4 regions of the Arthrobacter sp. BK1 genome follow, and region 2 is predicted to be linked to each of the others. Evidence: riboswitches for the same ligand, from Rfam matches in the RefSeq annotation. Region 2 holds a riboswitch; each other region holds the start of a gene.
What was found. Region 2 has a riboswitch for thiamine pyrophosphate ahead of AC1MCA_RS11725 (ECF transporter S component). Riboswitches for the same ligand answer to the same signal wherever they lie in the genome.

Region 1 (2,957 bases), 1.4 Mb from region 2:
GGCGACCCTCCGGCATCGAGGACCTGGGCGCGCTTGAGCGCGGCGTCGTGGGTGGCAACAAAGATTTCAGTGAAGCCCATGGGAACAGCCCTCATTCCGTCGACGGTGCGGCACTGTGTTGGGCAGCGTTATGGTGCCGCCCCGGCCGTTCGGATTCAGCCTAGTACATGGCCGGCCACACTCCGGGCCGGTCCTGAACTCAGCGCACGGCGACGCGGATGCTGTTGCGCCAAGGGTCCTCGAAGCGCAGTTCAGCTCCCGTGTGGTGAGAGGCAACGCCCGCCACCTTCAGACGGTCGGCGAGCGCTCCGACGTCGTCCCCTGACGGCACTTCGATCAGCACCTCACCCAACCCCAGGGTGTCCTTGCGGGGCCCCGCTCCGCGGCTGTTCCACACGTTCATGGCCATGTGGTGGTGGTACCGGCCGGCAGAGACAAACAGTGCCTGCCCGTGCCAGCCCGCGGTCTTTTCGAAACCAAGCGTTTCCACATAGAACTGGTGGGCGGAGTGGACATCGCCCACTTGGAGGTGGATATGGCCGACGCCGGCCCCGGCACCCTGCTGGCCTTCCAGGGACTCCTGGGTCAGATGCTGCTCAAGATAGCGCTGCGGCGGCAGGGCAAGGCTGTCCATGACCACATCGGTGCCCTCCCAGGACCAGTTTTCCCGGGGACGGTCCCAGTAGAGTTCGATGCCGTTGCCTTCGGGGTCATTGAAGTAGAAAGCTTCGCTGACCAGGTGGTCGGCGCTGCCGGTGAAGGACCGCGGTTCATACTGGGCGGTGGTTGCCACGGTGGCGGCCAGCGCGGCGCGGGTCTCGAAGAGAAGCGCAGTGTGGAAGAGCCCCGCCTCGCCCCTGCCGGGAAGATTCAATGAGGGGGCAGCCGCAAGGTGGACCAGGGGCAGCTGCAGCCGGCCCAGGTAGACACCGCCGTCCTGCTCGGCGACGACCTCCAGCCCAAGGGCGCGCTGGTAGTAGTCCGTCATCAGCTTCATGTCGCCCACCTTGAGCATCACGGTGCCCATGGTGAGATCGGCAGGAAGGAGATCCTGGCTGGTTGCTTCTGCAGTCATTGAAAACTCCCGGGTCCCGTGGTCTTCGGGTTCGAAGGCCGTCATAATGACAATTTACTTGAAGCTTCAATTTAATTCAAGAGGGGCTGCTTTTTCCCTATCGACGACTCAGCCAGGTAAGCCCCTGCTGTGGTAGCTTCTTCTACGACCACACGGGGGCCCAAGCATGGGCTGAGATCAGGCTGACGCTGCCTGCGACCGTTGAACCTGTCCGGGTAATGCCGGCGAAGGAAGTGAGTATCCCTTGAGCACCACCGAAACACAGCACAGCCCTGTCCACGCCGAGGCAATCACCAACACCGAGTCACTGAAGTCCCATTCCATGGCGTACCTCGAGGATCCTGACAACGGCATCCGGGTCCCCGTCACCGAGATCGCCCTGGAGCCCTCCCCCAACGGCGAAGCCAACGCCCCTCTGCAGGTGTACCGCACCGCGGGCCCCGGCAGCGATCCCGTCGTCGGCCTGCAGCCCTTCCGCTCCTCGTGGATTGAGGGGCGGAGTGACACGGAGCCCTATTCCGGCAGAAAGCGGAACCTGCTCGACGACGGCCGCTCGGCCGTCCGCCGGGGTGCTGCTTCCTCGGAGTGGAAAGGACCGCGGCCGGTGCCCCGCCGCGCCGTCGAAGGCAGGACGGTGACCCAGATGCACTACGCCAGGCAGGGCATCATCACTCCTGAGATGAGGTTTGTTGCGTTGCGGGAGAACTGCGACGTGGAGCTGGTGCGGAGCGAGGTGGCGGCAGGACGTGCCATCATCCCCAGCAATATCAACCACCCCGAATCCGAGCCGATGATCATTGGCAAGGCTTTCCTCGTGAAAATCAATGCGAACATCGGCAACTCGGCCGTGACAAGTTCCATCGCGGCCGAGGTGGACAAGCTGCAGTGGGCCACCCGGTGGGGTGCGGACACGGTGATGGACCTGTCCACCGGAGAGGACATCCACACAACCCGCGAGTGGATCATCCGCAACGCACCTGTGCCGATCGGTACCGTACCCATCTACCAGGCCCTGGAGAAGGTCAACGGCGAAGCCAACGCACTGACCTGGGAAATCTTCCGGGACACCGTCATAGAGCAGTGCGAACAAGGCGTGGACTATATGACCATCCACGCCGGCGTGCTGCTGCGTTATGTTCCGTTGACGGCCAACAGGGTAACCGGCATCGTGTCCCGCGGCGGCTCGATCATGGCCGGCTGGTGCCTCGCGCACCATCAGGAGAACTTCCTCTACACCCACTTCGACGAGCTCTGCTCAATCTTCGCGAAGTACGACGTCGCGTTCTCACTGGGAGATGGCCTGCGGCCGGGAGCGACGGCGGACGCCAACGACGCCGCTCAGTTTGCCGAGCTGGACACGCTGGCCGAGCTCACCCAGCGCGCGTGGGAGTTCGATGTACAGGTAATGGTGGAGGGTCCGGGCCATGTGCCCTTCCATCTGGTGCGGGAGAACGTGGAGCGGCAGCAGATACTGTGCAAGGGCGCCCCGTTCTACACCCTCGGCCCCCTGGTGACCGATGTTGCCCCCGGCTATGACCACATCACCTCTGCCATCGGGGCCACCGAGATCGCCCGCTACGGCACGGCGATGCTCTGTTACGTCACGCCGAAGGAGCATCTGGGCCTCCCCAACAAGGATGACGTCAAGACCGGCGTGATCACCTACAAGATCGCCGCGCACGCGGCGGATCTTGCCAAGGGCCACCCCGGTGCCCATGAGCGGGATGATGCCCTGTCCAAGGCGCGGTTCGAGTTCCGCTGGCGCGACCAGTTCGCATTGTCCCTGGATCCGGTGACGGCCGAGGCGTTCCACGACGAAACCCTGCCCGCTGAGGCCGCCAAGACAGCGCATTTCTGCTCCATGTGCGGGCCGAAGTTCTGT
Region 2 (2,957 bases):
CGTGGTCCTCCTGCTGGGGCAGGCCCGAAACCGTCACGGTGGCCACGGCACCCACCCCGGCGACGTAGACGGGGAAGGAACCGCCGTGGGCCGCGTACGTGGACTCGTCGTACCAGCCCTGGTCCTCGAGCCGCCCGCCACCCAGCCGGCCGCGCAGCCCGACGAGTAATGAGGGAATCTCATACCGTGCGGCGGTGCGCTGCTTCGCGCGTATCCAGTGCTCGTTGTCCGGCGTGGCTCCGTCCAGCGCCACATGGAACAGGACCTGGTCAGCCTTGGTGATGTCGATGGCGATGGTCAGCTTCCGGCTCTTCCCCAGCTCCACCAGCAGGAGCCCCAGGTTGAGGGAGTCATCCTTGGTGAAACGCGGGAACTGCAGCTCGGAGATCTCACTATCGATCCGCGCTATCAGTGCCTCGAGGGCGGCGCGGGGCTGGTCCTCGGCGGAGTCGGGATCAAAGGCTGTCACGGACGAGGAGTCAGAGGTCATGGCCCACAATCTACCGGCCCGGCGGTGTAAACTGGACCACGCCCAACAGGGCAGATTTATTTACGACAGGGGAGCGCCGCCGTCGGGCATCACTGGCATTGCCAGGGAAACCAAGGGTGGGCGCTGAGAGTGCGGACAGCCGCAGACCCTCGAACCTGATCCGGTTAGTACCGGCGCAAGGGAGTCGAGTTCTCGAAGTGTCCGGCGACGGCGGCAACGCCGCGGGCCGGGTGCACTTTCCCCTCCTGTTCCTCAGGAGGACCACATATGAGCACTGCAGCATTGAATAAGAAGACCGGCAACACCTGGCGCGTCGTGGACATTGTGGTGGCCGCGCTTATCGCGATCGCCGGCGGCGTGATTTTCTGGGCATGGTCACAGGGCGCCGGCATTGTGTCCGCGCCGATGAACGCCGTTTACCCCCCGCTGACAGGCCTGCTGGCCGGCGGCTGGATGATCCCCGCGGTGCTGGGCATGCTTATCATCCGCAAGCCGGGCGCGGCGATCTTCTGCGAAACCGTCGCCGCCACCGGCGAACTCATCATGGGCTCCCAGTACGGCGCCACGGTGCTGATCTCCGGACTCCTCCAGGGCCTGGGCGCCGAGTTGGTGTTCTTCCTGCTGGTGTACGGCAAGTTCAGGTTCGGCTCGTTCCTGCACCAGAAGTACAACCTGATCGTCGCGTTGCTGGCCGGCGCCGGCGCGGGTCTGTTCTGCGGCCTGAACGACTCCTTCCTCCCGTGGGGCTGGAACATCGCCTACGAACCCGGTGACAAGCTCGCCTACATCCTGTTCTGCACTATCTCCGGCGCCGTGATTGCGGGCGCGCTGTCCTGGATCGCCACCCGCGGCCTGGCCCGGACCGGCGTGCTCAGCTCCTTCGCCTCACGAAAGGCAGCTTCGGAGCCTGTCTTCAGCTGATGACCGCTTCCGACGCCGGCACCGCGGCACTGGTGCGCCCCGCCGCGGTGACCGCGCGCGGTTGGGGCTGGCGCCACTCCGGCAGGTCAGCCCCTGCAGTCCAGGGGCTCGACCTCGACATCGCTCCGGGCGAGCGGGTGCTCCTGCTGGGCCCTTCCGGCGCGGGCAAATCCACGCTGCTGCACGCACTGGCCGGGGTGCTGGGGGATGAAGGGGACGACGCCGATGAGACCGGTTCGCTCCTGATCGACGGCGCTGCCCCCCGCGGGCAGCGCGGACGATCCGGGCTGATGCAGCAGGACCCGGAAACCCAGGTGGTCCTCTCGCGCCTCGGCGACGACGTCGCCTTCGGCGCCGAAAACCTGGCCGTTCCGCGGGACGAGATCTGGCGGCGGGTCCATGAAGCGCTCGACGACGTCGGGCTGCGAAGTGCCGACGGCGAGGAAGGTGCCGCACGGCGTGGTGCCACGCGGCTTCCGCTGGACCACCCGACGTCGGCCCTGTCCGGCGGGCAGAAGCAGCGCTTGGCGCTCGCCGGCATTTTGGCGATGCGGCCCGGGCTGATCCTGCTCGACGAACCGACGGCCAACCTCGATCCCGCCGGGGTGCTCGAAGTCCGTGACGCCGTGGGCCGCTGCCTGGACAAGACCGGCGCAACGCTGGTGGTGGTGGAACACCGGGTGTCCGTCTGGAAGGACCTGGTGGACCGGATTGTGGTGCTGCAGCCCGGCTCGGCCAACGCTTCGGCTGTCCTGCTGGACGGTCCGCCGGACCAGGTCCTCGCCGAGGCGCGGGAGATGCTGATCGGGGCCGGTGTCTGGGTGCCGGGGTACCTCCCCGATACGCGCAGCCGCACTTCCGCCGGCTCCGGCGACCTGCTGCTCGCCGCCGAAAACCTGGCCGTCTCCCGCGGGCGTCCGCGCCGCCGGGGCTTCAGGACCATCCCGCCGGTGCCGGTCCAGGAGGGCGTGACGGCACAGGTCCGGGCCGGCCAGGCACTGACGGTGACCGGTCCCAACGGGGCCGGGAAGTCCACGTTCGCGCTGACCCTCGCAGGACTGCTCGCGCCGGTCCGCGGCAAGGTTTCCGCCGCCGTGGATCTGAGCCTGGGAGCCGGGATCGACCCCTTCAGATGGAAAGCGAACCGTCTGATTTCGCGCATCGGAACGGTCTTCCAGGAACCCGAGCACCAGTTCGTCACCGGGCGTGTGCTGGATGAGCTGATGTTCGGCCCGCGTCACCTCGGGCATGGGGAGGAACGGGTGGATGAGCTGCTCGAACGGCTCCGCCTGACGCACCTGGTGGACGCGAATCCGTACACACTGTCCGGCGGCGAGAAGCGGCGGCTCTCCGTGGCTACGGTCCTGGCAGCGCACCCCAAGGTGCTGGTACTGGACGAGCCGACCTTCGGCCAGGATGCCAACACCTGGGCGGAGCTCGCGTCCTTCCTGTCTGAACTTCTCGATGCCGGAACGGCAGTGGTCTCGGTGACGCACGATCAGGAGTTCAGCGCGGTCCTGGGCGGTACGGAACTGCACCTGGGGCC
Region 3 (2,957 bases), 1.1 Mb from region 2:
GGGGTGGCGGGGCGCGCCCTGGCGGTACTTTCGAGGAGTTCCAGCTCCGACACTGCCGGCACCAGGACCTGGGCATCACGCAGCAGTTGGTAGACGCCGCCGGCGGAGACGGCCGAAGCCGTTGCGGCAAGGTCCCCCGCCGCCCCCTCCCCCGCTGACAGCGCGTCCTCACGCTGGGTGGCGCCGATCACCACCGTGCCGTCCTGGCGCGGAACCAGATAGACCGGCACCCCGTGGACCAGTCCGCGGACAGTGGAAGTGACCAGCGGGCGGAGGTGCCGGGGAACGGCCAGCCGCAGGATGTCGCCATGAACAGGCCGGAGGGGAAGGTGCAGGCCTTCCGGCAGGCCCTCAAGAGCGGCCGCCTGCAATCCGTTGGCCACAATGGTCTCGCGGGCACGGATGGTTCCTCCGCGGGCCAGCCTCACCCCGGTGACGCGGCCGTCTGCCCAGAGGATCGCCGTGGCCCGGTCCGCCACGGCGAATCCTCCGGCGGCCCCGTCAACAGCGCTTCCTGCGCCTGGCTCATGGGTGGCCAGCAGCTCCCGCAGGGACGCCACCAGCTTCCGGGGATCCACCTGGTGGTCCGCGGCAATTTCCAAAGCGCAGGAGATGGCCGGACTGAGGAGGCTCTCCTTGGCCCTCGCCCCGCGGATGGTGAGGGGTTCAACCAGGAGGCCGTTGGCCTGCTGCACTGTACGCAGGTCCATCAGGGCCCGGCGGTCTGCAGCGTCCGCGCCGACGGCGAGGGTCGGCGTCGTCAGGTAGCCGGGGTCCGGGGCTCCCGCCGCCGCAAGGGCGGCCGCAAAAGCCGGCCACAGGCTGGACGCCTCGAGCATCAGTTCGAGGAGATTTTCCTCCTGGTAGTGGAGTTCACTGACCGGGGCGAGCATACCGGCCGCCGCCCAGCTGGCGCCCTGCCCCGGGGCGTCGTCGATCACGGCCACAGAGCGGCCCGAGCGCCTCGCTTCCCAGGCAATGCAATGGCCGACGACTCCACCGCCGATCACCGCCACGTCAGCATGGATTGTCTGCTCAGCGTGAAGCATCAAGGGGTTCCTTCCCTACGCCGGTACTAGCCGGATCAGGTCAAGCGGTCGGCTCTGATGCCCTCTCAGCCCGGCAGCTTTATGACGGCTGCTACGGGCTCCCGCAGTACCCGCCCAGTTTAGGGGAATTAGGCTGGCTTCCATGAACGTGACTTCCGCACCCTCTTCCAGCACATCCGCCGCCGGCTCCACACCGGATCCCGCCAGCGGCCTCCCCGTCAGTGCCAGGCTCTACCTCTGCACCGATGCACGCCGGGACCGCGGGGACTTTGGCGAGTTCGTCGAAGCGGCGTTTGCCGGCGGCGTGGACATCATCCAGCTCCGCGACAAGGGGATCGAGGCGGCCGAGGAACTGGAACTTTTGGCGGTGCTCCGGGCGGCAGCCGAACGCCACGGGCGGCTGTGGGCGGTCAATGACCGAGCGGACATTGCGCTGCTTTCGGGCGCGCCGGTCTTCCACATCGGGCAGCAGGATCTGCCGGTGGCATCGGCCCGCTCGCTGCTTGGTGCGAACGGGCTGATCGGGCTTTCCACGCACACCACGGAACAGGTGGAGGGCGCGCTCCGGCTCTCGTCCGCCCTGTCCACGCCCGACGGCGGCCTGGACTATTTCTGTGTCGGTCCGGTGTGGGCCACACCCACCAAGCCCGGGCGGGCCGCCGTCGGCCTTGACCTGGTGCGGTACGCCGCCGAGGCGGTACGGGCGGCCGGCGGCGAGCAGGCCACCGTACCGTGGTTCGCAATCGGTGGAATCGATCTGGACAACGTCGAACAGGTGGTGGCCGCCGGGGCCGGCAGGATTGTGGTGGTGCGTGCCATCACGGAGGCTTCCGATCCAGCGGCAGCGGCCGCAGCGCTCCTGGCAGCCCTGGACGGGGGTGCCGTCTGATACCGGCGGCCTGAAAACCCAGCCGCCGGCCGGGCCAAGGCGTGCACGATCCGCGAAAATCGGGTTAGTCTGATTTTTGTGTCACATCATCGTTTGGCTCCCTACGTCCGCGAACACACCAACGCCCTGGAAGCGGCTCTGAGTGCACTTCGGACTGAGCTGGAGCTGCCGGGACCCTACCCGGAGGAGGCGGTCCGGGACGCCGAGGCCGCCGTCGCCTCACACGAACTGCCTGAAGCGGACCTGACACACATCGAGTTCCTCACCGTCGATCCGGCATCGTCCACGGATCTTGACCAGGCGCTGTTCATTGAGCGTGACGACGCCGGATACCGCGTCCTGTACGCCATCGCCGACGTGCCGTCCTTCGTCCGCCCCGGAGGCGGCCTCGACGCAGAGACCCGCCGGCGTGGCCAGACGTTCTACGCTCCCGACGGCCGCATCCCGCTGCACCCGGAGGTCATCAGCGAGGGAGCCGGGAGCCTGCTTGCCGGCCAGCTTTGCTCCGCCTTCGTCTGGGAGTTCGAACTGGATGACGCCGCCCAGGTTTCCTCCGTGGCTGTCCGCCGGGCCAGGATGTCCAGCCGGGCCAAGCTCTCCTACAAGGGTGTCCAGGCCGAGCTGGACGCCGGCTCGGACAACCCGGTGCTGCAGCTTCTGAAGGAAGTGGGGCTGAAGCGCGTCGAGCTGGAGCGCCAGCGCGGCGGGGCAAGCCTGAACATGCCTGAGCAGGAAATCGTCCAACTGCCCGACGGCGGCTACCGCATTGCCGCGGCACCCCAGCTTCCGGTGGAGGACTGGAATGCCCAGATATCCCTGATGACAGGGATGGCCGCCGCCCAGCTCATGCTTGACGGGAAGGTGGGGATACTGCGCACCATGCCCGCCCCGGACGAGAGATCACTGCGTCATTTCCGCATCCAGACCGAAGCCCTGGGCAGACCGTGGGACGGAAAAATCACCTACGGCGAATACCTCCGCAGCCTCGATCCGACCGACCCCCGGCAACTGGCCATCCT
Region 4 (2,957 bases), 1.5 Mb from region 2:
CATGGTGCTCGAGTCCAACCGTGATCTGGTGCTGCGGCGCATGGTGGAATGCCTGGGCCGCGACCGCACCAAGCACCAGGTCGCCGAAGTGACATCGCTGGGCCTGGTCCAGATGACGCGCAAACGGATGGGCACGGGGCTCCTGGAGGTCTTCGGGGAGCAGTGCGAAACCTGTGCCGGCCGCGGAATCGTCACCCACGACGACCCCGTGGAACATCGCCGGGCCAATACTGTCGCTGCCGAACACCATGTGCAGCGTGCAGACAGCCACCGCGCGGACGCGCCGCGCACCGATCAGCGCCCTGACCAGCGCATGGATGTGACCCGCGGAGACAGCCAGCCCGGCGGCCGCAACGACCGCAAGCGCCGCCGTGGCCGCGGCGGCCAGCCCCTCGACGTCGCGCCGGCCGCCCCGGTTCAGATCCATACGGTCCACCCTGACCCCAGCGACGCCGAGCGCCACGCCAAGGCGGAGGCCACCAGGGCGGCACTGGCAAACATCGCCGCTGCCGCACATGCTGCACACCTGCACGAAGACGAGGTGGCACAGGCAATCAGCGCCGCAGGCCAGGCTGCCGCAGGGGCACCGGCGAAGGCAACAGCGCCGGCACCTTCACCGGCACCGGCCACGTCACCGGCAGCAGCAACGGCGGAACGGACCGAAACCGACTCTGCCGGACGCCCCGGTGCAGTGCTGACCTTCGGCGGAGAGCAGGTTGTCCTGCCCTTCGTAGAGCACCACGCGGACCACCCGCAGTCGCCTGCCCTGACGCTGGACCGTCTTGCCGAGGCCTTTGCCAATCTGGGGGCGCCGGTTGCCGGGCCTGAAGCCACTGGGCCTGAAGCCACTGGTGCTGAAGCCGCGGCTGCTGAATCCAAGCCGGCAGTCGCAGCACCGGCCGAGACTCTTCCTGCCGCCAGCGAGCCGGCACGCCGGCAGCCCGCCGCGGAGGAGAAGGACTACTCGGACCACACCGCGGACCAGTCACGCAACCGCCGCCCGCGGCGTAACCGCAGTGCCAGCCGAGCCCAGGGCGCAGCCAATGCCACTTCGGTGGAGCATCACGAGGCCGCTCCGGTGGCTGCCACCGGGCACTCCCACGCCGCCAAGGCACCGGAACCCGCCAAGGTTGCCGTTGCTGACAAACCGGCTGCGGAGGCGCCCATCATCCTCGGTGTAGGGGTTCCGGCCTCAGAGCTCTGACCAACCAGGTCCGGGATGCCCGGCCGCGCCTGTTCTTCACAGGCGGGGCCGGGCATCGCGCGTTAACCGGCGGCCCGCGGGATGCAGGCGCTGTCCCATAACGTCACGGAAGGCCGGAGCCTGCGCGAAACGCTAGGCTGAACCACTGACACGGGGTGCCGCGCACAGTGCCGGCTGAGATCCAGACCCGTTGAACCTGTCCGGTTAGCACCGGCGAAGGGATGTCTCCTTGGCTTCTACTCTTGTCCTGTCCCCGGCTGCCGGCGTCTCCGCAGCGGCGCCTTCTCCCGCACCCACCCGGGGCCAAGCACCCACCCCGGCCCAGGCACCGCAAAGCCGGCCCAGGGCCGGCCACGTGCGGCGGGAAATTCCGCGCGTTCTGTCAATCGCGGGCTCTGATCCATCAGGCGGTGCCGGCATCCAGGCGGACCTGAAAAGCATTGCAGCATTCGGCGGCTACGGGATGGCCGCCATCACCGCCCTGACCGCCCAGAACACCCGGGGAGTGCGGGCCGTCCACGTCCCGCCCGCTGCCTTCCTGGCCGAGCAGCTTGAGGCCATCAGTGACGACATCACCATCGACGCCGTCAAGATCGGCATGCTGGGCGAAGCTGAGGTGATAGCGGTGGTTCGTGGGTGGCTCGAAAAAGTCCGCCCCGCCGTCGTCGTCCTGGACCCGGTAATGGTCGCCACCAGCGGGGACAGGCTCCTGAAGGAATCGGCTGAAGATGCCCTGGGGGAACTGCTTCAGCTCGCGGACCTGATCACACCAAACCTGGTGGAACTCGCCCTTCTTCTCGGCGAGCCGCAGGCGCAGGACTGGGAAGAGGCCCTGGGGCAAGGACGCCGGCTATCTGCCGCCACCGGCGCCACCATCCTGGTCAAGGGAGGGCACCTCGACGGCGATACTTGCCCGGACGCCCTGGTCAATGCCGGGGGACTGCTTTCGCAGGAGGTGGTGGAGTTTGCGGGGGAGCGCGTACCCACGCCGAACAGCCACGGCACCGGCTGCTCGCTGTCATCGGCAATGGCTGCCGTGCAGGCCCGGCTGGGCGACTGGGAAGCCTCGCTGCGCCAGGTGAAGCCCTGGCTGGCCGGCGCGCTCCAGGCCTCCGGCCAGCTTGACGTTGGCGGCGGCAACGGCCCGGTCCACCACTTCCACCACCGGAAGCGGGAGCTGGATAAGGGCGAATTCGCTGAACTCCTGCGCGGGGAAGCCGCTCCTGAGCTGGAATCCATCTATGGGCTGGAGTTCATCCGTGACCTCGCGGCCGGCACGCTGGGAGAGGCGCAGTTCACCTACTACCTCGCGCAGGACGCCATCTACCTCAACGGTTACTCACGGGTGCTGGCCCGCGCCAGCGCGCTGGCGCCCACTGAGGCGGCCCAGCTGTTCTGGGCCCGCTCCGCGCAGCAGTGCCTCGAGGTCGAGTCCGAGCTGCACCGGAGCTGGCTCAGTTCCCGCGCAGTGGAGCCGGGCCTGGGGCCGGTCACCAAGTCCTACGTGGACCACCTGCTGGCGGCCTCAACCTCAGGCAGCTACGCCGTGCTGGTGGCTGCTGTCCTTCCGTGCTTCTGGCTGTACGCCGAAGTGGGGCAGACGCTTCACGGGGAGTTCATCGCTGCCGGCGCCCCCGCGTCGCACCCCTACGCCGAATGGCTGCGGACCTACGCAGACGAGGACTTCGCGCAGGCCACCCGGGAGGCCATCGCCATGGCAGACGACGCGGGCCGCAGCGGCTCGGAGGACGAG

Region 1: linked by a shared signal. The riboswitch ahead of thiC (phosphomethylpyrimidine synthase ThiC) and the one ahead of AC1MCA_RS11725 (ECF transporter S component) in region 2 are both predicted to bind thiamine pyrophosphate.
Region 3: linked by a shared signal. The riboswitch ahead of thiO (glycine oxidase ThiO) and the one ahead of AC1MCA_RS11725 (ECF transporter S component) in region 2 are both predicted to bind thiamine pyrophosphate.
Region 4: linked by a shared signal. The riboswitch ahead of thiD (bifunctional hydroxymethylpyrimidine kinase/phosphomethylpyrimidine kinase) and the one ahead of AC1MCA_RS11725 (ECF transporter S component) in region 2 are both predicted to bind thiamine pyrophosphate.

Annotation. Positions count from the first base shown of each region.
Region 1 covers NZ_CM155263.1:4,038,050-4,041,006, reverse strand. Annotated here, with positions in the region: gene AC1MCA_RS18460 (hypothetical protein) at 1-80, opposite strand, end outside; gene AC1MCA_RS18455 (VOC family protein) at 200-1,075, opposite strand; TPP riboswitch at 1,218-1,325, shown strand; gene thiC (phosphomethylpyrimidine synthase ThiC) at 1,320-2,957, shown strand, end outside.
Region 2 covers NZ_CM155263.1:2,588,583-2,591,539, forward strand. Annotated here, with positions in the region: gene AC1MCA_RS11720 (heme-degrading domain-containing protein) at 1-490, opposite strand, end outside; TPP riboswitch at 548-690, shown strand; gene AC1MCA_RS11725 (ECF transporter S component) at 758-1,411, shown strand; gene AC1MCA_RS11730 (ABC transporter ATP-binding protein) at 1,411-2,957, shown strand, end outside.
Region 3 covers NZ_CM155263.1:3,685,643-3,688,599, reverse strand. Annotated here, with positions in the region: gene thiO (glycine oxidase ThiO) at 1-1,049, opposite strand, end outside; TPP riboswitch at 1,044-1,164, opposite strand; gene thiE (thiamine phosphate synthase) at 1,192-1,938, shown strand; gene AC1MCA_RS16895 (RNB domain-containing ribonuclease) at 2,017-2,957, shown strand, end outside.
Region 4 covers NZ_CM155263.1:4,130,597-4,133,553, forward strand. Annotated here, with positions in the region: gene AC1MCA_RS18915 (Rne/Rng family ribonuclease) at 1-1,204, shown strand, start outside; TPP riboswitch at 1,346-1,443, shown strand; gene thiD (bifunctional hydroxymethylpyrimidine kinase/phosphomethylpyrimidine kinase) at 1,560-2,957, shown strand, end outside.